Regions from separate parts of the Ureibacillus sp. 179-F W5.1 NHS genome, predicted to be linked through region 3. Evidence: predicted binding sites of a transcription regulator. Region 3 holds the regulator's gene; each other region holds the start of a gene.
What was found. The regulator LexA, encoded in region 3, represses DNA repair genes until DNA is damaged. The targets are predictions, from matches to a motif close to CGAACATATGTTCG.

Region 1 (8,258 bases), on a different contig from region 3:
ATTAGCAAGACGAATTTTAGCTAATTCATTTTCTGTACAGCCAATAAATGGAGCTCTTAGGACGGAAGCTAACGGGATATCTTGATATGGATTATCAACGACTTTCAATACGTTCAACATCACCATCACTTCCAGTGCTTCAAAATACCCTTTTGAAGATTCCGCAAATAACGGAATACCAGCTGCTTTAAATTCTTCAACTAAATCATTCGACCAAGTCATGGAACGCATTAAAATCACGATATCGCTATATTTCATTGGTCGAATACGTTTAGCAGGATCTTTCTGCTTCGTATCATAGACCGTTGTCCCACCGTCCATTAATTCACGAATTCGTTTAATAATAAAACGGGCCTCTTGTTGAGATTTTTTTATCTCTTCTTCGATGATGAAATCCATTTCAGCGTCTTCATCGATTTCTTCTCCATCATCTTCCTGCTCTTCATATATGATGGCAAGTTCAATTGGCATTTCAACAGAATCATAAGGGGCTCCAGGCTTTAGGCCAGCCTTTTCATCATATATGATTTCACCGACCGTCTCTCCCATAATTTGTTCAAAGACAAAATTCGTTCCATGTAATACTTCTTGCCTGCTTCGGAAGTTCGCATTTAAGTCGATTTTTAATCCATTGGAAACAGGTTCTTCTTCAAAGTGTAAATATTTATTTAAAAAGAGCATTGGTTCTGCTAAACGGAAACGGTAAATGGATTGTTTAACGTCTCCTACCATAAATAAATTCCCGTCCATTTCACTACCACTTTTAACGAGCTGCAAAATCGTTTCCTGTAACATATTCGTATCTTGATATTCATCTACTAATACTTCTTTAAATTTTTGTTTAAAATCTAATGCAACAGGTGATGGTTGCAGTTTACCATCTTCCTTTACCGTTAAAATATCTAGAGCGTAATGCTCTAAATCGGAAAAATCGACTAATCCTCGTTGTAGTTTAGCTTCTTTGAACTTATAACTATAAGCTTCTGTTAATTCCACCAATGTTTTAATGATTGGTGCCATTAAACGAATTTCTTGTAAAAGGCGTTCCGGCTTTCGTAGAAAGAAAGATTCCTTTATTTGAGATAGGATTTTTTTTGCTTGATCCCGCTTTTTCTTTGCCCTTTCCTGAAGAACTGGATCACAACTATCCTTTTTCATTCTTGCTAATGTCGACCATTTTAAACGATTGAAAAATTCATAGGCTACTTGCCAAGTACTGTGTTCCATAATACGAATAGCTTCTTCTATTAAAGCAAAATCTAGTTCTGCCGTTTCTCCATAGGCATAAGGTCCATCTGGCTTTAAGGCAAGTTGTCGAACTTCTTCAATATGCTCCCGCGCTTCTTCTAAACTAAATTTAATCGATTTTTTTAATGGCTCTATAAAATCAAGTTCATCGATTGTTACATGCTCAGGTAAATCATATTGTTTCGGTAAAGAGCGTAACCATTTTGTCGGTTCAGGATGTACACGGGATGTTTCATATAATTTATCGATTAACGTTTCGATTGCTTGATCATCACGGTCCGATGTAAAACTATCAACTAATCGATAGACTGCATTTACTTTTTCTTCGTCTTCACTATCGTAAGCCTCTTCCAACACTTCCGCTAAAACATCATCACGAAGTAAGGCTGACTCCCCTTCATTTGCTATACGAAAACCAGGGTCAATGTCTATTAAGTACGCATATTGGCGTACAATCGCTAAACAAAAGGAGTGAAGCGTAGAAATTTGTGCTTTATTCACTAAGCTTAATTGACGTCGTAAATGCTGATTACGAGGATCTTTCGCAATTTCCTTTTCAAGGGCTTCTGCCATTCGGTGGCGCATTTCAGCAGCGGAGGCATTAGTAAAAGTAACGACTAATAGTTCATCCACATCAATTGGATTTTCTTTCGAAATTACTTTTTCTATCATTCGATTAATTAGTACAGCTGTTTTACCTGAACCGGCAGCTGCTGAAACTAATGTATCTTGACCTGTGGCCCAAATTGCCTTCCATTGTTCATCTGTCCAAGTTACATCTGGTTGTTTTTCAGGAATCGATAGACCCATTATTGTTCAACTCCTCCCGTATTTTATTGACAACATTGTTCGGTTTATCTGCTTGAAGGGAATGATATAATTGCTCATGATCAGTTGGATCAAATTGACAGACCGATTTAAAACTACAAAAATCACAGGCTGTTTTTCCCTTTAATCGGTATGGATAAATGCCTGTTTCACCGCTCAATATTCCATCACCAGCAGCTTTATGTTTTTTTCTAACATATTGTTTAATTTGATTCATATCAGCAGGATGTACGACCCGTGATAATGATGGGGACGCTGTTCCATCCTTCTTTAAATAAACTGGTACAATTTTCGAACTACCACCAAGTTCCAAATCTTCATCCATCGCAATTAATGATTCCGCATTTTCAGTAAGAAGGCCTTTCATTTTGTATTTCTTCATTCTTTCCATTTCTAATGTAGAGTCATCTAGCTCTTCTTCTACTTTTAAAATTGGATTATGAACGTGAACATATAAAACTCCAGCTGCCTCTACATCATCATCTAACCAAATATTCGCATTTTCAACTGCAACGTCTAAATACGTTAATAACTGTAAAGAAATTCCATGATACACTTCATTCAAATCTAAGTCGCGACTTGAAGATTTATAGTCGATTACTCGTAAATAAGATTTGCCTCCAACTTTAGCACTGTCAATACGATCGATTCGACCGCGAATATGCATTTTGCGTCCACCCTTTAAATCAATTTCTAAAGGTGGAAGTTGTTCATTTGGTCCAAAGGCTGCTTCTATCGCAACGGGTTTAAAGAAAGATACCTTCGCATGTTGGGAAAGGGCCATCATCGTTCTTTCTACAATTCGTATTAATTTACGTTGTATATATCGATATCGGGCACTACTCAATAATATTTGATGAGAAAACACAGGAACGATTTGCTCCACAGCTTGTCGCGCTAATTGACTACATTGAGCCCGTGTTAATCGATTCCACTGCAGGTTTTGACGCTCTGTTTCTAATGTAATCCATTTTAATGCTTCATGGAACAGGTCACCCATTGCAAAATTTTCCAATCGATAAACGGCTCGCTCTTCTAAACGCAATCCATAAGTTGTAAAGTGGGAAAATGGACAGCGGTAATATTTTTCAATACGGGAAACACTTGATGTTAATTCTGTTCCGTATAGAGCTTCCGTTATTTCAGGTGTTAATCTTTCCGCTACATTTTTCTTTTCAATAGGACGCATTACTCCATGTAATACACCTTTCCAATATGGGTCTTGTTCATAAAACGTTTTTAATGCTTGCCATTCAGTTGCAAGTTGTGCAGTATGTTCTACTTGGCGTAATTGCATCATTAAAAAGGCAAGAGACGTTCTAGGATGACGTAAATATCGAAGAACATTACTGTTTTCCAATTCTTCGCTTGGATCAATGAATACGCGATGATGGGGTAAAGTTTTTACACCATTTACTTCAAACAATTTATGTAAACGATTCACATAAAGGGATGGGAGTAATGCTTTGCTTTCTTCATCGCTACTTGCGAACGTTACATAAAGTCGATCAGTAGGTGAAGAAAAAGCACGATATATTAAAAACGCTTCTTGTAGTAATCTGTGTTTTGATGTAGGTGAAAGTTCCGTATCTATTTCAGCAAACCATCCACGTTCCACATCCGTTATTAGTCCTTCGTAATCCATCCGCATCGGATATACACCATCATTAACCCCAATAACAAATACAACTTTTTTATTGTCAAAACGGGAGAATTCAACGGTCGCAACCGTTACCTCATCAACGGAAGGAGGAATTTTAGAAAATTGGAGAGTATCGTACCCTTCATCCAAAATTTGTGCTGCTTCTTCAATAGATAGTGGTTGATCGCCGAACATATTCACAAATTGGTCTAATACATTAATCCATCTATTCCATGCTTGGTCATGTTCACTTGCTCCATCAAGTTGATGTTCCTCTAATTCAGCATCTTTTAACGCTTGAAGTTTATCGTATATTTGCAGTTCATCAATGCAACGATAAAGGGCCATTGCAATTTCTCGCCCCGTCCTTGCCGTTTTCAAGTCATCTTGTAATTTTTTTAGGGGCGTCCGAATGATTTCCTTCATTTCATCAATCAAGGATTGCATTTCCAACTCTTCATCCGTTTGTCTTTTCGAGTAAAATTCTAGTCCACGGTACTTTTTATAAAACCAGCGGGAATCTTCAAACCAACGGTGACCGTAAATCCCTTGTGCAATAATAAAGTTTTCAAATAGATCTCCTTTTTCCCTCATTTCTTTTAAATTGCTTTTCAACGGGAAAAACAAATCCGTTTTCACACTTCTAAATATCGGTTCATATTGCCAGTTGGATACGATGACTTCAAGAATAGAACGACTAAATTCAATTAAAGGATGGTGAAGCATTGATTTCTTTTCATTTGTAAAAACAGGTATATCATATTGGGCAAATATCGTTTCAATTAATGGATCATATATATCTGCTTGCCGATACATAATCCCAATATCTTTATAACGCATGCCTTCTTCTTGGACAATTCGACATATTTCCCGGGCAATTCCGTGAACTTCCGCTCTGCGATTTGCCCCTTCTAAAATTTGAACATAACCGTCGGATTGGATTGGTTCCACTACTGGTTCGTGAAATTGTTCTTCTACGTGTTGTAAATCATGATTATGGAAACGATAGCAATTATCCAAATGAATTCTTGGTTCAATTTCCAATTGAATTTTATAAGCTTCTTGAAGTAATTTATCGTACATCACTGCTGGTCGATAAAAAACAGCTTGGTCATTATATTTATCCTTTTCATCTTCAAAAGGTAATACGATCGTGACTCTTTTAGCTAATGTGAGCAATTGTTTTACAATTTCAAACTCACGAACAGTAAAGGCTGTAAAACCATCAATGTATATATGGGCGTCTTTTATTTTTTCAGAGTTTTGCAGTTGTTCTAATAAAACGGGATAATAACTGTCACCGTCTACATAACTATCCCCTAATACTTCTTCCAATTTCGTTAAAATTAACTGTAAATCCTTTGATTTTGCTATTAATGTATTAGGAGCACCTGTATCCTCTAATTTTTCAATGACCCCTTTTAAAGCCAAACTGTCGATATTATATTGGTTAAACTCCTTAATTAACATTTCTACTTCCTGGGTAAAACCACGTTTATCTGCAGCTTGGCGGAATAATGAAAATTGATCTTTGTTTTCTGTAAGCAATCGACGGATTAACATTCGATAACCAATTTTATCGATTTGTTCTTTTGCAATCCCACCGGTTTCTTGTAAGATATACCATGCTAAACGTTTAAACGTTACAACTTGAGCTCGTATAATTCCTTTAATATCATATAAATTGGTAAGCATATGCTCCGCTTGATAGGACATTTGGTCTGGTACAATTAAATAAATAGGTGAACCGAGTGGTTTTTCTTTCAATTCTTGTACGATTTCTTCATGAATGAAAGTAGTCTTCCCTGTACCGGCTCGTCCACTAATAACTCTTAACGACATAATGCTCCCCCTCTTTGATTACTAACTTCTATTATATAAGAATATATGTTCGATTCTTTAAATTTTTTATATTTTAATACATATTAACTAGATAACTTTCATTGATATTTCTCTATTATAATATTTTTTTATCATGATAGAAAAAATATCGAATTAAAAAGAGCAGTTTATAACAATCGCTCTTTTTTTACAGACATTTTCACTTTTTTTTTCTTATCGGATTGTTCACTTAAATCTCGATCAACTTTTTTATTCAAATGTTTTTCTATTGCTTTCCCAATGAACCAAAGCAAGAAAATCGCAACCCCTGCGATAATTAATTTTATCGGATCTGTTAATAGTGCTTTTAAGTCATAGCCGAGAACACTCATACTTGCAATCATAATAAATTTCCCCGCCATAATGACAAATAAATAATATTTTTTCTTTATGTTTGAAAGCCCGGCAACAATATTAACTAATACAGATGGGGTAAACGGAAAACAAAGTAAAATTAAAAGTGGACTTATTCCCCTCATATCCACCCATCTTATAAGTTTTTGCACCTTTTCTTTCCCTATAAAAACTTGTAATCGAGGATGTTTTCCAAACTTTCGAACGATTAGAAATACAACATACGATCCAAGTACCGTTCCAACCCAAGATAATAAGAAGCCAATCCATAAGCCATAAGAACTTGCATTTGCAACTACGATTACAACTAGTGGGAGGAAAGGTAAAAAGGCTTCAATAAACGGAAGTAAAATTCCGATTAGCGGTCCAAGTGTCCGATAATGTCCTGCTAAATTTTCAATATTTTCTACTGTAAACCAATCGTTCACATGTTCCACCCCAATATAAATCAAATATAAAATAGAGATAAGATCTCCTTCTAATAACCTTAATAAATTTAACCTTTGTCTAAATTAGAAACTAAGCTGTCTATGTAGATGTAATTGTTACTGCCACCTAATTGTATGCATTTTTCATAATGATAGCATTTGCAACATCGACAATATTTAACCACTTATAAAAATAATTTTTTAAGGAATTTTCTAATTTTTTCTTGATATCATTATAGTAGAAATTATTATTCATTAGACATCTTTTGTATGACAAATCTATGAAATACTATTGCCCGATATCCATACTTTTTATGACCTTATACATAATTTCCTTTTAGTAATTAACGAAAAATAAGGTTATTTTGTTTCATATTATTTTTATAATTGAACATTGCTTTACTAGAATCTATCCATTAAAGTTATATATTACTAGAATTATAGCAATCAATACTTTTTGATGAAACGAAAGGATTGTAAAAAATTGAATACAAAAATGAATGTAAATGAAGCACTTCCCCTTGATACATTTTCACAAGGTGTTAAAGACTGTATCCCGACTCTACTCGGGTATATTAGTATTGGAATAGCATTTGGTGTTATTGGGATTACATCCAATTTATCAGTTCTAGAAATATTTCTATTATCGGTGCTTGTATACGCCGGGTCTGCCCAGTTTATTTTCTGTGGATTGTATTTAGCTGGTGCTCCCTTTTCAGTCATAATTATTACTACATTTATTGTAAACCTCCGACATTTTTTAATGTCTTTAACCGTTGCCCCCCATCTAACCCAATACTCTGCATTGCGAAATATAGGGTTTGGGACATTATTAACAGATGAAACCTTTGGAGTAGCTGTTACAAAACTTGCGAAGGAGAAAACCATTGGTGGTAATTGGATGGACGGGCTAAATCTAACTGCTTATTTCACATGGATTGCCTCCTGTACCCTTGGTGGTGTAGTAGGCAAATGGCTTCCTAATGCTGAAAGTTGGGGATTAGATTTTGCCTTAGTAGCAATGTTTGCTGCTTTGCTTATTATCAACTTAGTCGATGTAGGAAAAACGAAGTTAATGCATTACTTAAAATTAATTGCCCTAATGGCCCTTATTATGTATGTTCTTTTATATTTTCTTCCTGGACATATTGCGGTGCTGATTACGACAATTATCGTTGCTACAATTGGGGTGGTGACGGAAAAATGACGACTTCCTTATCCATGATATTATTAATGATTGGTTGTGCCATTGTCACTTGGCTCCCAAGGGTAATCCCCTTTATGTTAGTACGTAATGTAAAATTACCAGATATTATTCTTAGATGGTTATCCTATATCCCTATTTGTATTTTAAGTGCCCTAGTGTTAGAGTCATTATTTAACTCCGAAGGAACTATTGTTACTTTAAATTGGTTAAATGTTATAGCATTTATACCTACATTAATTGTTGCTATTTTTACAAAAAGTCTATTTAAAACGGTAATTGTAGGAGTTTTAACGATGGCTATTTTAAAATTTTTCCTATAAAAAAGTGCGAAAGTCTTTTTGAGACTCTCGCACTTTTTTCAATTCATACTTTATAAAATATTATTTTACCGAATCGTTATATTGATTATTCGGCAATTAAAAGTCCAATACGATGGTGATCATCACTATATACAACGTGTTGCGTTAAGCGCACTTCCTTTTGATGATTCAACACTTCTAAGCGGCAATGGGCAGCATTAATTTGTAACGCTTCATATAATTGACGCTCTGTATGAACTTCAACCCCATTTACCTTTCGAATCACTTCACCTACATCTAACCCCATTTTGTCGGCCGGTGAATTGGGTAATACTCCCGCAATCATTACACCCGTTGATTGTGGAGATACC
Region 2 (8,258 bases), on a different contig from region 3:
AAAAGATGCTCCGAAATTTGAGCCAACAACACCAAATTGTGATGCTAATGTTTGGGCTTGGCAATATGGTAGGGATACAGAAGAATTAGCAATAAATACGAATTTAATAGATAGCAGATTATTACCGATGCTTTACTAAAATAAGGGCGACACTCATTCTACATGTGTCGCCCTTACTATTTAACTTTCTAGAAAACCAGGTTGCAAGTAACTTGGATCAGGATATGAGTAAAAACCTTGTTTTGTTTCAGCTCCGAGTTTTCCTTTTTCGATATACTCAGATTTCAAATAATTTGCCAGCTTTTTAAATTCTTCATTTCCAGCCTCACCTTTAGCATTAGCAATATTATATGCTGTATTAATGCCTACTATATCTAAAATAGCAAAGGGACCTTTAGGGGCGCCCGTAGCAATCATCCAAGTTTTATCTATCGTTTCAACATCAGCAATTTTCTTTACTAATAACATTTGGGCTGCCTCTAAAAAAGGTACTAATAATGAATTCAAAATATAACCTGGCTGCTCTCGTTGTAATGGGAGTGCCACCATGCCAATTGCCTTTGCGAAGTCAATAACAAGTTCAAACACCGATTTTTCCGTATTCGGATGTTTCATTATTTCTGCAGTGTTGTTTAACCAAATTTCATTTGCAAAGTGAAGGGCTAAAAATTTGTGAGGTCTGCCCGTAGCTTCTGCGAATTGACTTGGCAACATGGTCGATGAATTGGTTGCGAAAATAGTTTTGTCCGGTGCTACTTGACTCAATTGTTCATAAAATTTCATTTTCACATCGACAATTTCAGGTACAGCTTCAATGACAAGATCAGCATCCTTTACTGCTTCTGCTAAATCCGTATGGAAGGACATACGGTTGTAAGCCAAGTTTACTTCTTCTTCTGTTGCCTTTAAATCTTCTTGATAGCGCACTTTTAAGTTCATCATACGATTTTTCGCCCGATCAATCGCTTCTTCATTTATATCGTATACGGCAACTTGAAATCCTTTAAAAGCTGTCTGAAAGGCAATTTGACTTCCTAAAACGCCACTTCCTGCTACAGTTATATGTTCAAAATTCATACCTTGACCCCCAACTTAATTATTTTTCGAAAACTTTAGTTCATTTTCATGATTGACATGTTACTATTTTTTAAACAGAATTCGAATTGTCTTTTCAAACTATTCCGTTCTATAAAGATTCGAAATTTGAAGTTCTTTCGTTCAGTTTATGGGAATATGATTCTACTAAAGGAGAGAGTGAATGTATGTCTATTGCGGTTATATACGGAAGTACTAGGGAAAAGGGAAATACAGAATGGTTAACGGAGTATGTGATCAGTGGCCTTCCTGTTGAGAAAATTTATTTGAGGGATTATAACATCCTACCAATTAAAGATGAACGACATACAGAAGCGGGATTTCAACCAGTGTTGGATGATTATCAAGTCGTCATTGAACAGGTTTTAAAGCATGAAATTCTTATATTCGCTACCCCAATTTATTGGTACAGTATGAGTGGAACGATGAAGTTATTTATTGATCGTTGGTCTCAATCATTACGGGATAAACATTTACCCAATTTTAGAGAAGGCTTATCGAAAAAGAAAGCGTATGTTATTGCAGTTGGAGGAGATAATCCTTCCATTAAAGCACTTCCTTTACTTCAACAATTTCAATACATTTTTGACTTCTTTGGCACGGCCTTCGAAGGTTATGTAATTGGTAAAGCAAGTAAACCAGGGGATATTCAAAAAGATAATAAAGCAATTGCTAATGCCATCCTTATGCAAAAGGTATTAGCAGAACAATTAAAGTCTTTAGAAAAAGAAAAGAGTTGAGCATTGATTCAACTCTTTTTAATATCACTTTTATCAATGTCTCCATACAACATCAGTTTCCTATTTATCTAATTCGAAAAAATTTTAAGTGTTAATTAAGTTCCTTCAACACTTCACTTTAAGCCATTTGCTTTGAACGATTTCCTAAATTCATTTATCCACTTCTAATTCCATCTCCAAATCTGTTTTTCCTTTGTTTAATGAAAATGAGAAAGCCAAAACTAGCTACTCTTGATAATTAGCTGGCCATGTAACAGATCATTTTTCAGCTCACTTATTAGTATTCAAATCCAATTTTTTCAGCCATGCTTTGCTTTTATATTTTATGGGTAAAGTAATAGTAAAACTTATAAAGAGGTGATCCGATGCCAACAAATAAGAAAGCAAATCGATTAATTCATGAAAAATCACCTTATTTGCTTCAACATGCATATAACCCTGTAGACTGGTTTCCATGGGGTGAGGAAGCATTTGAAAAAGCAAAACGTGAGGATAAACCTATCTTTTTAAGTATTGGCTATAGTACTTGTCATTGGTGTCACGTTATGGAGAAAGAAAGTTTTGAAGACATGGAAGTGGCAGAGTTAATCAACGAACGCTTTATTGCGATTAAAGTTGATCGTGAAGAGCGACCGGATATTGATTCTGTTTATATGACGGTTTGTCAGTTAATGAACGGTCATGGAGGTTGGCCACTAAATTTATTTTTAACTCCTGACAAAGTTCCATTTTATGCAGGTACTTATTTCCCAAAAAAAAGTAGACCGAGAATGCCTGGTATTAAGGAGATAATAACCAAGTTATATACTATTTATAAAAAGGATAAGAAACAAATTCAAGATGTCACCAAACAGGTGCAAACAGCTCTTCAACAGACCATTCAACTAAATACCGATGAAACAGTTTCCGAAATAGCAGTGGAGAATGGTTTTCGTTCATTTTTAAGTACTTTTGATGAAACGTTCGGAGGCTTCGGAACTGCTCCGAAGTTTCCAACACCCCATCAACATATGTTTTTACTTCGTTATTATTACTATACAAAAGATGAAAGAGCATTGAACATGGTTGTGAAAACATTAGATGGGTTAGAACGAGGGGGTATCTATGACCATATCGGTTTTGGTTTCGCAAGATATTCTACCGACGAAGAATTTTTAGTCCCCCATTTTGAGAAAATGTTATATGATAATGCCCTGCTAACAATCGCTTATACTGAATGTTATCAAGTGACTAAATCGGAGGACGCTAAAAAAGTTGCGAAAGATACGATTCGATATGTGCTAAGGGATTTAACCTCTCCAGAAGGTGGCTTTTATTCTGCTGAAGATGCAGATTCAGAAGGAGAAGAAGGTAAATATTATGTGTGGAGTTATGAAGAAATCTTAACTCTATTAGGGGGTCAGCTTGGTACATTATATTGTGCAGCCTATGGTATTACCGAAGATGGCAACTTTGAAGGTAAAAACATTCCAAATTTAATTGAAGTGTCTTTACCCCAGTTAGCTGAACAAAATGGTATGAATATAGAAGAATTGTTAGCACGTTTAGAAAAAGCGCGGACAATCCTATTTGAACATCGAAAAAAACGAATTCCTCCACATAAGGATGATAAAATCATTACTTCTTGGAACGGGCTAATGATCGCTGCATTAGCGAAGGCTTCTCGTGTTTTTCAAGAAAAGGAATATTTAACGAAAGCTATAAAAGCTATTGATTTTATTGAATCAAATTTATTCCTTTCTGGCCGATTAATGATTCGGTACCGGGATGGAGAAGTGAAAGAACTTGGTGTTATTGATGACTATGCTTATTTATTGTGGGCTTATATTGAACTTTACGAGGCAACATTCGATGTAAATTATTTATTGAAAGCTCAAAGGGTAACTAATCAAATGATTGAACTATTTTGGGATGATGAAAAGGGCGGCTTTTTCTTTTATGGAAAGGATGCAGAAGATTTATTAATTCGTCAAAAAGAAGTATATGACTCGGCATTACCTTCCGGAAACAGTGTAGCTGCTTTGCAAATGTTAAAACTTGCGCGGTTTACAGGAAATGCCCATTTGGAAGACAGAGTAAATAAAATATTTTCTGCCTTTTCTTATTCGATTCAGAATTATCCGATGGGTCATACCTATATGTTAATGGCTTTTTTAACAACGCTAATGAAAAGGAAGGAAATCGTTATTTTAGGGGAGATATCCGATGATCAACTACTATTTGTCGACGAATTATTGCAGGAGTTTTATCCGGAAATTACTTATTTAGTAAATAAGAAAACCGATGAATTGGCGTCGATTGCTCCCTTTATTAACAATTATAAAAGGGGAGAGGACAAGGCTTGGATCTATATTTGTGAAAACTATTCTTGTCATAAACCCGTTAAAGACATACAAGAAGCAAGAAACATGTTGCATGAATAATATTTTTTAACCCTTACGAACAATCCGTAAGGGTTTATTTTTTTGAGGACTCTAACGTATCTTTTAGAAAAGATGATAAAATGGAAGGGAAATAGTCAGTAAAATCTTAAAACTAAATTACTTTTTCCGTGAACAAATCGATTTAGAAAGTTTCGAAGGAAGGTGGGCTTATGGAAATCAAATTTCGTATGATTTTTTTGTCGTTTTTTGTTTGATTTCTATTAATTAGCTGTGACAATTCCCGTAGTCCGGAATCGGGGATTAATAGTGAAGAGATTGTACTAAATAGTACTAGTGAAGAAGGAATCATTCTATTTGAAAAAAATTCAGGAAAAAACTTATTAATTCAAGATTCAAATTTTCAATACGAAGATAAAGAATTATCTTTAAATGAATTATTAAATAAATATGATGAAGTATTATTTTTAAGTTTTAAAAATAAATCGATTGTTAAACAGGTTCAGTCCAGCCAAAAAGTAAAAATTTGGTATAGTGAAATTTTAGAATCGAACCCTCCTATCTACAAAGTAGAACAACTAGAAGTTTCTGAAGGGCAATAAAAGACCATGAGTGATTTTTTACCCATGGTCCAAAATTTGTGTACTTATAATCGAATGGCAATTTTCACTTCAAATAACTATATTGTAATTCTTCCAATTCTTTATTGACTTCAACAAATAGGTCATGTTCATTAAAGAACCATAGATCATCCTTTTCGATATAGAAATGAATGCCTTGTACAATCACTTCTGCTCCAATATCATGAGGCTCCTCACGATTCATTCCAATGGAAAAACCTTCGTGGAATGGGGAAGAACCTCCATATCTTGAATAAAAACGAATATAGTCCCCCTCTTTTGCTTCCATTTCTTCTTGAAACCACTGTAATGCATCTTCAGAAATTTTAATATTCATCTTCTTTATCCTTTCAGATAAGGTAAAAAGCTAATTAAATCCATTTTACTTTTGGCTCAGTACCTTCTTTAATCCGTTTAATATTGGCACGATGACGGTAGAAAATAAATGCTGTTAAAATGATGACTAAAATCAGTAAGGATACATCTCCTGTAACAATCACATAAATAATGCTATAAATAAGCGCAATGATTGATACGAGCATTGAAGAGAGGCTAACAATCTTTGTAATTTTTAATGCAATTAAAAAACCTAACACTAAAATGATAAACAACGGCCAAGCATAGCCTAATAAAACACCACCAGATGTTGCAACCGCTTTTCCTCCACGGAATCCTGCAAAGAGTGGGAACATATGTCCTACAACTGCAATAGCTCCTAAAATTAAAGGATGAATCGTCGAATCATTAAAGTAAGGGATAAGTGGAAGTAATGTTGCCGCAGTACCTTTTAATATATCAAGGATTGTTACAACGGTTCCTGCTTTCTTACCTAATACTCGAAAAGAGTTGGTTGCTCCTAAATTTCCACTACCATGTTCTCTTATATCTGTTTTATAAAAAATTTTGCCAATCCATAGGCCAGAAGGAATTGACCCGATTACATAAGCACAAATTAAAATAATTGCATTAATCATAGCTTGTTCCTTTCAAAATTAATAGTTGGTACTAATAGTTGTAATCATAATATTACACCTTTTTTATTATATGCGGAAGATATATTTCCAAGTTATATAAAAGGGATTATACTTAATCATAACAAAATATTTTGAAAGAAAATGGATTTATAAGAAGGAAAAAGAAAATTTATCATGAATAGTTTTACTCTATAGATTTTTCTTTACTCATTTGTCAAAATATCGTTAAAATAATTTCAATTGAAGTTTGTTTGTATAGATTGATAGTAGTTTGATACAATAAATAAGCTTATGACATTTGACATAATTTGCTTTTGTCAGTACGATTGAAAAAAGATAGAGAACGGATGTTTGTATTTTGGAGGGGATTTGATTTGGCAATAAATCAGCCAGGGATCGCATATGATGACGATGCCATTCAAGTATTAGAAGGATTAGAAGCGGTTCGTAAAAGACCAGGGATGTATATTGGATCCACAGATGGTCGAGGCCTTCATCACTTAGTATATGAAATAGTCGATAACGCAGTGGATGAAGCACTCGCTGGATTTGGATCACATATCATCGTAAAAATCCATGAAGATGGATCTATAAGTGTTCGAGATTTCGGTCGAGGAATGCCTACAGGTATGCACAAGATGGGCAAACCTACGCCTGAAGTTATTTTTACGATACTACACGCTGGAGGTAAGTTTGGACAAGGTGGTTACAAAACAAGTGGTGGTTTACACGGAGTAGGTTCTTCCGTTGTAAATGCTCTATCTGCCTATTTAGAAGTAACAATCTACCGTGATGGTCAAATTTATCGTCAACGATTCGAAAATGGAGGGAAACCGGTTACAACCCTTGAAGTAATTGGGAAGACAAAAGAAACAGGAACGAATGTTCATTTCTTACCGGATAAAGAGATTTTCTCTGTTACGAAATATAATTACGATACGTTAGCAGAACGTCTACGTGAGTCAGCCTTTTTATTAAAAGGATTAAAAATTGAACTGATTGACGAACGTGGTGAAGGGAAATCGGACGTTTATTTTTACGAAAACGGGATTGAAGCCTTTGTTTCTTATTTAAATGAAGAAAAGGATGTGCTACATCCTGTTAAATACGTAGAAGGTACACAGGATGATATAGAAGTCGAATTTGCGTTTCAGTTCAATGATGGCTATACAGAAACGATTTTATCCTTTGTAAACAACGTGCGAACTCGTGATGGCGGTACCCATGAAACAGGGGCAAAATCTGCAATGACACGTGTATTTAATGAATACGCACGAAAAGTAGGATTACTAAAGGAAAAGGAAAAAAATCTTGAAGGTACGGATATCCGAGAAGGTCTTTCTGCGGTTGTTTCAGTTCGTATTCCAGAACATCTATTACAATTTGAAGGTCAAACGAAAAGTAAACTCGGTACGATGGAAGCACGTTCCGCTGTTGAAAGTGTTGTATCTGAAAAAATGCTCTACGTGTTAGAAGAAAATGCAGAATTATCCGCTTCCCTTGTTCGTAAAGCTATCCGCGCTCAACAAGCACGCGAAGCTGCTCGTAAAGCTAGAGAAGATGCACGTACAGGTAAAAAGAAAAAGTCCAGTACAATCTTATCTGGAAAGTTAACACCTGCCCAATCACGTAATGCTAAAAGAAATGAATTATACCTTGTGGAAGGTGACTCTGCAGGAGGTTCTGCGAAACAAGGACGTGACCGCTCATTTCAAGCGATATTACCTTTACGAGGAAAAGTTATTAACACTGAAAAAGCAAAACTATCCGATATTATGAAAAACGAAGAAATTTCAACAATAATCCATACAATAGGCGCTGGTGTTGGGGCAGATTTTAATGTAGAAGATGCTGCTTACGACAAAATTATTATTATGACCGATGCCGATACGGATGGAGCACATATCCAAGTACTGCTTTTAACTTTCTTTTATAAATATATGAGACCGTTAATCGATGCTGGAAAAGTGTATATTGCTTTACCACCACTTTATAAAGTATCAAAAGGAACTGGCAAAAAAGAAGTCATTGAATATGCATGGACAGAAAAAGAGTTACAATCTGCCATTGATAAAGTAGGAAAAGGGTACATGCTACAACGATATAAAGGACTAGGGGAAATGAATGCAGACCAATTATGGGATACAACAATGAACCCTGAAACAAGAACATTAATCCGAGTAACAATTGACGATGCAGCAAGGGCTGAACGTCGTGTGACTACATTAATGGGAGATAAAGTTGAACCACGTCGTAAGTGGATTGAAACAAATGTAGATTTTGGTATGGAGGATGATTTGAATATTTTAGATAGTGAATTCATCCAACATGAGGAGGAACTAGAAGTATGACGGCAACCGAACGATTTCAAGAATTACCGCTAGAGGAAGTGATGGGCGATCGGTTCGGTCGTTATAGTAAATATATTATCCAAGACCGCGCATTACC
Region 3 (8,258 bases):
CAATTTACGGACATTCTAGGAACAATTAAAAACGTTGAAATTCCAGTAAGTCAATTAGACAAAGCATTAGATAACAAAATGATGTTTGATGGTTCTTCTATTGAAGGTTTTGTTCGAATTGAAGAATCAGATATGTATTTATATCCTGATCTTGATACATTCATGGTATTCCCATGGACTGCTGAAAAAGGGAAAGTGGCACGATTCATCTGTGATATCGTAAATCCAGATGGAACACCATTTGCTGGTGACCCACGTTCAAACTTAAAACGTGTATTAGCGAATATGGAAGAGCTAGGATTCACTAGCTTTAACTTAGGGCCAGAACCAGAATTCTTCCTATTCAAATTAGATCAAAAAGGTGAACCAACATTAGAATTAAATGATGATGGTGGATACTTCGACTTAGCACCAACAGACCTTGGTGAGAACTGCCGTCGTGATATCGTATTAGAATTAGAAGAAATGGGCTTTGAAATTGAAGCTTCTCACCATGAAGTGGCTCCAGGACAACACGAAATTGACTTCAAATATGCAAATGTTGTAGAAGCATGTGATAACATCCAAACATTCAAATTGGTTGTAAAAACAATCGCTCGTAAACACGGTTTACATGCGACATTTATGCCAAAACCACTTTACGGTGTAAACGGTTCTGGTATGCACTGTAACGTTTCTTTATTCAGAGGAAAAGAAAACGCGTTCTTCGATGAAAAAGCTGAAATCGGTTTATCTGAAACGGCGATGCAATTCATGGCAGGTGTATTAGCTCACGTACAAGGATTTACAGCGATTACAAATCCAACTGTAAACTCTTATAAACGTTTAGTACCTGGTTATGAAGCACCATGTTACGTAGCTTGGTCAGCTCAAAACCGTTCACCTTTAATTCGTGTACCAGCTTCTCGTGGTTTATCGACTCGTATCGAATTACGTTCAGTAGACCCTTCTGCTAACCCTTATTTAGCATTAGCTGTAATTTTAGAATCTGGTTTAGAAGGTATTCGTCAAAAAATGACACCACCAGCTGCAATCAACCGTAACATCTATATTATGAGTGAAGAAGAGCGTAAAGCAAATGGTATTGACAACTTACCAGCTTCACTAAGTGATGCACTTGTTGCATTAGAAAACGATGAAGTTGTGAAACGTGCACTAGGTGAACATATTTATGCGAACTTTAGAGAAGCAAAAGAAATCGAATTTGATATGTTCCGTACAGCTGTTCACCCTTGGGAACGCGAACAATATATGAAAATGTACTAATCGTCATTTTCTCTACCCGGTATGCATTGATGTATACCGGGTTTTTGAATTATGAAGGAAATTAATATAAAATTTCTTCGTAAAGGGTGGTCACAGAGGGGAAAGTTTTTGGTTTCAATTAACGATTTTTCGTATAACGTGTAAATTGAAATATGGCGATTAATAGGCTAATCATACTGATCGCCCAAAAGATACTTGCCATTCCAATTTGAGCAGAGTTTTCTTCTGAAGCCATTGGATGATATTGATCGATTTCTAAATTAAAGCCATTCATAAAGAAATAAAAACTAATTGATAATAACAATAAGTGTAATAAAATAAAAGCATATGCTATACTATTTTTTCTGTTTTTAACCCACAACATGATAGTAGATAATGCAAAAATGAATAGAACAAAGGTAAAACCAATAGTTAATAAGCTTGGAAATTCCACTTCTACTAGCATTAAAATTACCTCCTTCCGACTCATCTTCATATTAACAAAAATTCCAATTTTATGAAATATACTTAAAAATTATTAACAGCTATAACATATATTGATTCAACAAGTTTTAGAGGTGTTGTAAATGGAAATTAGTTTTGTAGTATTCCCATTCATCATCGGGCTTGTTTTAGGTTCCTTTTTCAATGTAGTAGGATTAAGAGTCCCGAAAAATGAATCAATCGTCGAACCACCTTCCCATTGTTCAAAATGTAAACGGCGATTAACACCCCTCGACTTAATACCTGTAGTTTCATACTTATGTTTAAGAGGGAGATGTCGGACATGTGGTACGAAAATTTCTCCGCTCTATTTATGGATTGAACTTTTAACTGGCATTCTCTTCACGATGGCTACATACAAAATCGGTTTTACTTCGGAATTAGCAGTAGTTCTCCTATTTATCTCTCTATTAATCATTATTGTTGTTTCCGACATTGTTTACATGATTATCCCTGATAAAATACTCCTTTTCTTTTTACCTTTTTTAATTTTAGGCAGAATATTAGTGCCTCTTGATCCATGGTGGGATAGTGTTGTAGGTGCCATTATAGGTTTTGGGATGCTTTACTTCATCGCATTTGTGTCAAAAGGTGGTATAGGTGGGGGAGATATTAAACTTTTCTTTTTAATTGGACTTGTTCTAGGATGGAAGAATACGATTTTAACATTGTTTTTAGCTTCAATAATTGGACTAATTATAGGGATTATAACGTTAAAAGTAAGAGCAGAGGGTAAAAAGACTCCGTTTCCTTTTGGTCCGGCAATTGCTATTTCCGCTATTACTGTTTATTTCTATGGGGACTTGATTGTTAAGTGGTATATTATTCTCCTTTTGAAAGAATAATGGTTAAATTTAAAATAAAGAATTATAATAGTTCAATTTTGAATTTAGTACGGTTAATAAAATATAATTGTTAGTTAGTTCCACTATAGTTAAAGATTACTCCAAACTAAAGCTTGCTCTGAAAATCTGGTTTTATAGTTTAAAAGAAACAGCTTAATATACTTTAGTTCTTTAACTTAAATATAAATTGGAACCATGAGAACGTGTTCTAATTTGATATAATTTTGGTTTTTTAATGGTGAATTTTGTATAAATGTTATAATGTCAGTAAATGGATGTTAGACTAAAAATAGCTCGAGTGTAAAAAATTGACATGTCATTAATACTACTAATAATCAATGGGAGATTAATGAAATGAACTTTAAAAAAAGTATTTCCATATTAACTGTAATAACCCTTATATTTAGTTTAATCGGACCTATCCACTCCAGTGCAAATACATTTTCAGATGGAGAAATAAAGGATAATTCTATTGAAGCAATTGATATTAATACTAAGTTTGTCGAATCAGAATTAGAGGTACAAAAACCAGAACATAACATTATATATCCTGAACTAGCATTAGAAGAAACGGAATTTTCTAATATCCCAGACATTCAACCTATGTGTGGACCTTTATGTGGATTAATTGCTGTTATTGCTACAAGAGCAATAGTAAGTGGTGTATCAAGAGCAATTTTAAAAATTCAGCAGGTAAAACTATTAAAACTTTAGTACCTGCTCCTAAAAATGCTGCGGCAAATGCAGTTAAGAATTATACTACAAAGAGTGTGAAAGCAAATGGTAGAACTTACAGTGTTACCAAAACAGATATGAAACATTTTTTAGAACGCCATTCAATGAATCATTGGAATGGAAGTTGGGCACCGGGAAAAACAAGTCAAACATTTTTTTATCAAGGAATGACAATACAACGTTTAGATACAATTATTTTAAATGGTTTAAAACAAAATGCTAGTAAGTTACCATCTAGTGGATTTAAACAATTTAACTATACTTATAATAATATAACTTATGTTATTGGGGTTAATGGAACCACAAAAAGGGTTACACAGATTTATCCTAAAAAAACTTATGTTAATCCTTATTAGGAAGGAGAATTATGCTTGTTTAATGTAAAAACCTGGGTAAGCTATGACACTTGGCTTAGTGATCCACAACCAATAAATGAAATTGAGAAAAATTTCTATGTATTTGATGAACCGGAGAATGAAGAAATTCTTCGAAAGCTAATGAACCCAAGTATAGAAGAATCACCATATCCATTTAGAGGGTTCGTTCAAGTAACATATAACGGTCGTGAAATTTTTGGCCAAACAATATTTTCTTTAATTGACCATGTTTGGGCAACTTACCAAAGTTTATTAAAAGAAACATTTGAAAAAGGATATGCTAACGTATTTCATCCTGAAGGTGAAATAATAGCAATCTCTTTAAACACTGATAAAAAAAATCCCTCCCAACTTGAATTATCAGTTTTTCCTAACGACTTAGAATTTCGTAAAGATTTTATCTTACCAAAGAAAGCATTTATGAAAGCCATGTATGAAGGGCTAATAAAATATTATAAAACATATGCGACCTACTGTGAAAATGAAGATGTAAAGCAAAATTTAAAAATGGATTTAGAAACTTTTTTAAAAAATCCATTATATTAAGAGTTTAACTTAGATTTTTTAATAGTTTAAAACATAGCTGATAGCTACACTTTTACTTAATCATCTAATAGCGCCCGCGTGTTTTTGTAGGCGCTATTTATATGTTCGTTCAAAGTCTAAATGTAAATTAATCTATTTATTTTGAAGGTACTTTAACAGAAAAGATAAATCCTTTTAAAGGAGATAATTAACCCTATCTAGAATATTCTATAACAGTTTTATTTGTAATAGATTGATTCTGGAGGTGCTTAGATGAAACCGATTATTGGTGTGACAATGACGGAGAGCAATGGACAGTATTGTATAAATGAAGCGTATGTGAAGTCGATTTTAAACGCAGGTGGCATTCCATTTGTGCTACCCTTTGGTGTAGAAAAAGATGCGGTCCAATTTATTACAAAAATCGATGGCTTATTACTAACAGGTGGGGTAGATGTTCACCCTCATTATTTTCATGAAGAGCCTCATTTAAACTTAGGGCATGTGATGTTAGAAAGGGATCAAATGGAGATGGCACTTACTAAAGTCGCTTTAGAAAGAAAAATACCGATTTTCGGTATTTGTCGTGGAATCCAATTGTTGAATATCGCAATGGGAGGAAATCTTTATCAAGATATCAATTCCCAATATGAATCTACGCCCATCCTTCATCAACAAAGGGCAAGTAGATATGTACCATCCCACTATATTGAAATAAAGTCAAATAGTCATTTGCACCAAATCATAGGTAAAGAAAAAATTGCCGTAAACTCTTTCCATCACCAGTCAGTTAAAAATGTTCCAGATTCTTTTTCGATTTCCGCAAAGGCAACGGATGGAATTATTGAAGCGATAGAGTTAAAAGATTATCCATTTTGTATAGGGGTTCAGTGGCACCCTGAAGAAATGGCAGTTACACAAGAAGAACATTCTCAAAAATTATTTAAAGCCTTTATTGATGCGAGTAGTAAAACAAATTAATTGTTCGTGTTCGTATTAATGAAACTATAATCAATATACGAAACAAGGTTGTGCCTCAGTCGATTAGACTACGAGACAACCTTTTTTAATGAATTCGACGATATAAGCCTACTACTTTACCTAATATGCTCACTTGGTTCACTAGAATTGGATCCATGCTAGAATTTTCAGGCTGTAAGCGGAAATGAGTTTTTTCTTTAAAGAAGCGTTTTACAGTTGCTTCATCATCTTCTGTCATAGCAACGACGATATCTCCATTATTCGCAGTAGAAGTTTGTTTTACGACTACGTAATCTCCATCTAAAATACCTGCTTCAATCATGGATTCACCCATTACTTCTAACATAAATAATTTTTCTTCGCTCGTACCATAAGTATCTGGTAGTGGGAAATATTCTTCAATATTTTCAATTGCAGTTATTGGCAAACCAGCTGTTACTTTCCCTACAAGAGGAACATGTACGACGGATTGTTTTTGAACGGTATCCGTTTCCCCATCTAAAATTTCAATAGCGCGCGGTTTTGTAGGGTCGCGTCGGATAAGTCCTTTACTTTCTAAACGAGCTAAATGCCCATGCACAGTGGAACTGGATGCTAGACCTACCGCTTCGCCAATTTCACGAACCGATGGTGGATATCCTTTCGTGCGAACTTCTTCTTTTATGAATGCTAAAATATCTTCCTGTCTTTTTGATATTTTTTTCAATTCTCTCACCTCTTTAAGTGAATATGTATCTCTATTAATTACATATAGTATATCAGTGATAGAACAAAAAAGCAAACATAGGTTCGAAAATAGTGTTGACAAAAACATGTGTTCGTATTAAATTAAGAACATACATTCCGAACAAACATTCGAAAAGAGGTTGAGAGTTATGAAATGGTTACAAAAAAACAGCTATATTGTAGTATTATTCGTCGCTTTCTTCGTTATGGGAGCAATTTTATTGATTACAGACAATGGCGATATAACATACGAACAAATTGAAATTCAACACGGTGATACTCTATGGACGTTAGCAGAACAATATCGTGGTAAAATGACTAAACAAGAGTGGATCCAAAAAGTTAAAAATGAAAACAATCTTATTGGAGAAAACATTGTTGCAGGCCATGATTTAACGATATTGGTTAATGAAGATAGCGTTTATATGGCAAAAATAGAGAATGAAGACGATCTTCATTCAGTAGAGGTAGCGATTAAAAATAAATGAGTAAAAATAACAAAGCCGTCATCTATACACGGGTAAGTACAGAAAAAAATACGCAAGAAACGTCCTTGGTTCGTCAAGAAGAAGAATTACGCAACTATGCTGAAAAAATGAATTATCAAGTATTGCGAGCATTTCAAGATCAGCATAGTGGATATGAAGTAGAACGGGAAGGGCTTCTTGAAATGTTAGACTATATAAAAGAAAACAATGTACCTGCTTTATTTGTTCAAGACGAAACACGTTTAGGACGTGGTAATGCGCGAATGGCAGTTTTACATTTGCTTCAAAAAAATGGGACAATCGTTTATTCATTAAATAATGCCGGGCCCCTTTCTTTAAATGAAATGGATACGATGTTGCTAGAAATTTTAGCGATTGTAGAGGAATATCAACGGAAAATACATAACGCTAAAATTAAAAGAGGAATGAAACGGGCGGTTGAAAATGGATATCGACCAGAAAAAAATATTAAAAATCGTCATTTACACGAAGGACGAGAACGGATCGATGTACCAATCGAAGAAATTGTTAACCTACGAAATAAGGGGCTAACATTTCATGAAATTGCATCAACGCTAAGAGGATTAGGCTTCCAAGTAAGTAAAGCGACAGTGCACCGACGATATACTGAGTATATGGAAGAACTTGAAGACTAGTTAAATAATAGGTGGGGCATGTTCTGTGGAACTTGTCCCATTTTATATTTAAATCTAGAAGTCTAACTGCAGAAAATGAATGTTTATAAACAGAAGAAATTGAAACGTTTTTACAATTTGTTCGTATCTATTAATATAGAAAGTTCTAACAAAATGACGGAGGTGGAGTGGTGGAAATGTTTAAAGTTATTACGCCCGAGGAGTTTGGTACTTATTTTCACTCAGGAGAATATGAAACGATTTATCGACAAACGACTGAGGAATTTCAAAACTTAATTTCCATTGAGCAGTTTACAGAATTAGCCCGTTCATTTAATGAAGGTGTAACTAGTTACCACATTAAGTTTCGTACCAATATGTTAGATTCCATTCATTATGTTTGGTTAGATGAGCGAGAGGAAAAAGCAATTTCCGTTTCCTTCGATGAAACGGGTATAATTCAAAGACTTATTTTGAAACCATACGTCATCTATCCGAAAACAGATAAACGATTAACAAAGAATCGTTACGATATGCCGATTAAAGGGGAATGGTTTGTTTTTTGGGGTGGTTTAAATGAGTTTATCAATTATCATTATGTCTATGAGAGCCAACGATATGCTTACGATTTAGTTCAAGTTCAAAATAACAAAACTTATAAAGAGAACCCATCGAAAAATGAAAATTATTACGCTTTTAATCAAGAAATACTTGCTCCAGCTGATGGGAAAGTCGTGAAAATTATAAAGGATATAGAAGATAATGTCCCTGGGGAAATGAATCCGGATGTTCCGGAAGGTAATTGTGTCATTATCGAACACAAACATAAAGAATATAGTATGCTTGCTCACTTAAAACAACACTCTATTCAAGTTCAAGAAGGAGAAATTGTCTCTGCGGGGCAATTTATCGGTTTATGTGGAAATTCAGGAAATTCTTCTGAACCCCATTTACACTTCCAAGTGATGGATACTGTAGATTTCACAAAAGGGAAGTCTATTCGAATTCGTTTTCATGATGGGAAAGAACCGATACAAGGGGATACGGTCTCAAGTTTTAATTAGTAATTTAATATAGAATAGACAATCTAAGCATCTTAAAAGGGTGCTTACTTTTTTGTATTAAATGAAACAAAGTTAGGGAATATAAAATGTTTGATTAACAAATAGTTATTATTTTGCAAAGGTGTTTTACTTG

Region 1: the regulator LexA is predicted to act here: its motif matches at 5,599-5,612, upstream of addB (helicase-exonuclease AddAB subunit AddB).
Region 2: the regulator LexA is predicted to act here: its motif matches at 6,151-6,164, upstream of parE (DNA topoisomerase IV subunit B).

Annotation. Positions count from the first base shown of each region.
Region 1 covers NZ_JBIQFG010000020.1:3,367-11,624, reverse strand. The annotation lists gene addA (helicase-exonuclease AddAB subunit AddA) at 1-2,058, opposite strand, end outside; gene addB (helicase-exonuclease AddAB subunit AddB) at 2,039-5,560, opposite strand; gene ACH0B5_RS10310 (TVP38/TMEM64 family protein) at 5,728-6,381, opposite strand; gene ACH0B5_RS10305 (AzlC family ABC transporter permease) at 6,878-7,588, shown strand; gene ACH0B5_RS10300 (AzlD domain-containing protein) at 7,585-7,908, shown strand; gene ACH0B5_RS10295 (PDZ domain-containing protein) at 7,994-8,258, opposite strand, start outside.
Region 2 covers NZ_JBIQFG010000005.1:42,891-51,148, reverse strand. The annotation lists gene ACH0B5_RS04140 (glycoside hydrolase domain-containing protein) at 1-139, shown strand, start outside; gene ACH0B5_RS04135 (3-hydroxyacyl-CoA dehydrogenase) at 181-1,077, opposite strand; gene ACH0B5_RS04130 (flavodoxin family protein) at 1,263-1,835, shown strand; gene ACH0B5_RS04125 (thioredoxin domain-containing protein) at 2,201-4,258, shown strand; gene ACH0B5_RS04120 (DUF3221 domain-containing protein) at 4,483-4,818, shown strand; gene ACH0B5_RS04115 (HesB/YadR/YfhF family protein) at 4,883-5,173, opposite strand; gene plsY (glycerol-3-phosphate 1-O-acyltransferase PlsY) at 5,208-5,810, opposite strand; gene parE (DNA topoisomerase IV subunit B) at 6,185-8,161, shown strand; gene parC (DNA topoisomerase IV subunit A) at 8,158-8,258, shown strand, end outside.
Region 3 covers NZ_JBIQFG010000008.1:23,126-31,383, reverse strand. The annotation lists gene glnA (type I glutamate--ammonia ligase) at 1-1,266, shown strand, start outside; gene ACH0B5_RS05925 (hypothetical protein) at 1,385-1,711, opposite strand; gene ACH0B5_RS05920 (prepilin peptidase) at 1,833-2,594, shown strand; gene ACH0B5_RS05915 (hypothetical protein) at 2,949-3,308, shown strand; gene ACH0B5_RS05910 (hypothetical protein) at 3,365-3,685, shown strand; gene ACH0B5_RS05905 (hypothetical protein) at 3,701-4,252, shown strand; gene ACH0B5_RS05900 (gamma-glutamyl-gamma-aminobutyrate hydrolase family protein) at 4,505-5,212, shown strand; gene lexA (transcriptional repressor LexA) at 5,298-5,918, opposite strand; gene yneA (cell division suppressor protein YneA) at 6,088-6,426, shown strand; gene ACH0B5_RS05885 (YneB family resolvase-like protein) at 6,423-7,082, shown strand; gene ACH0B5_RS05880 (M23 family metallopeptidase) at 7,259-8,125, shown strand.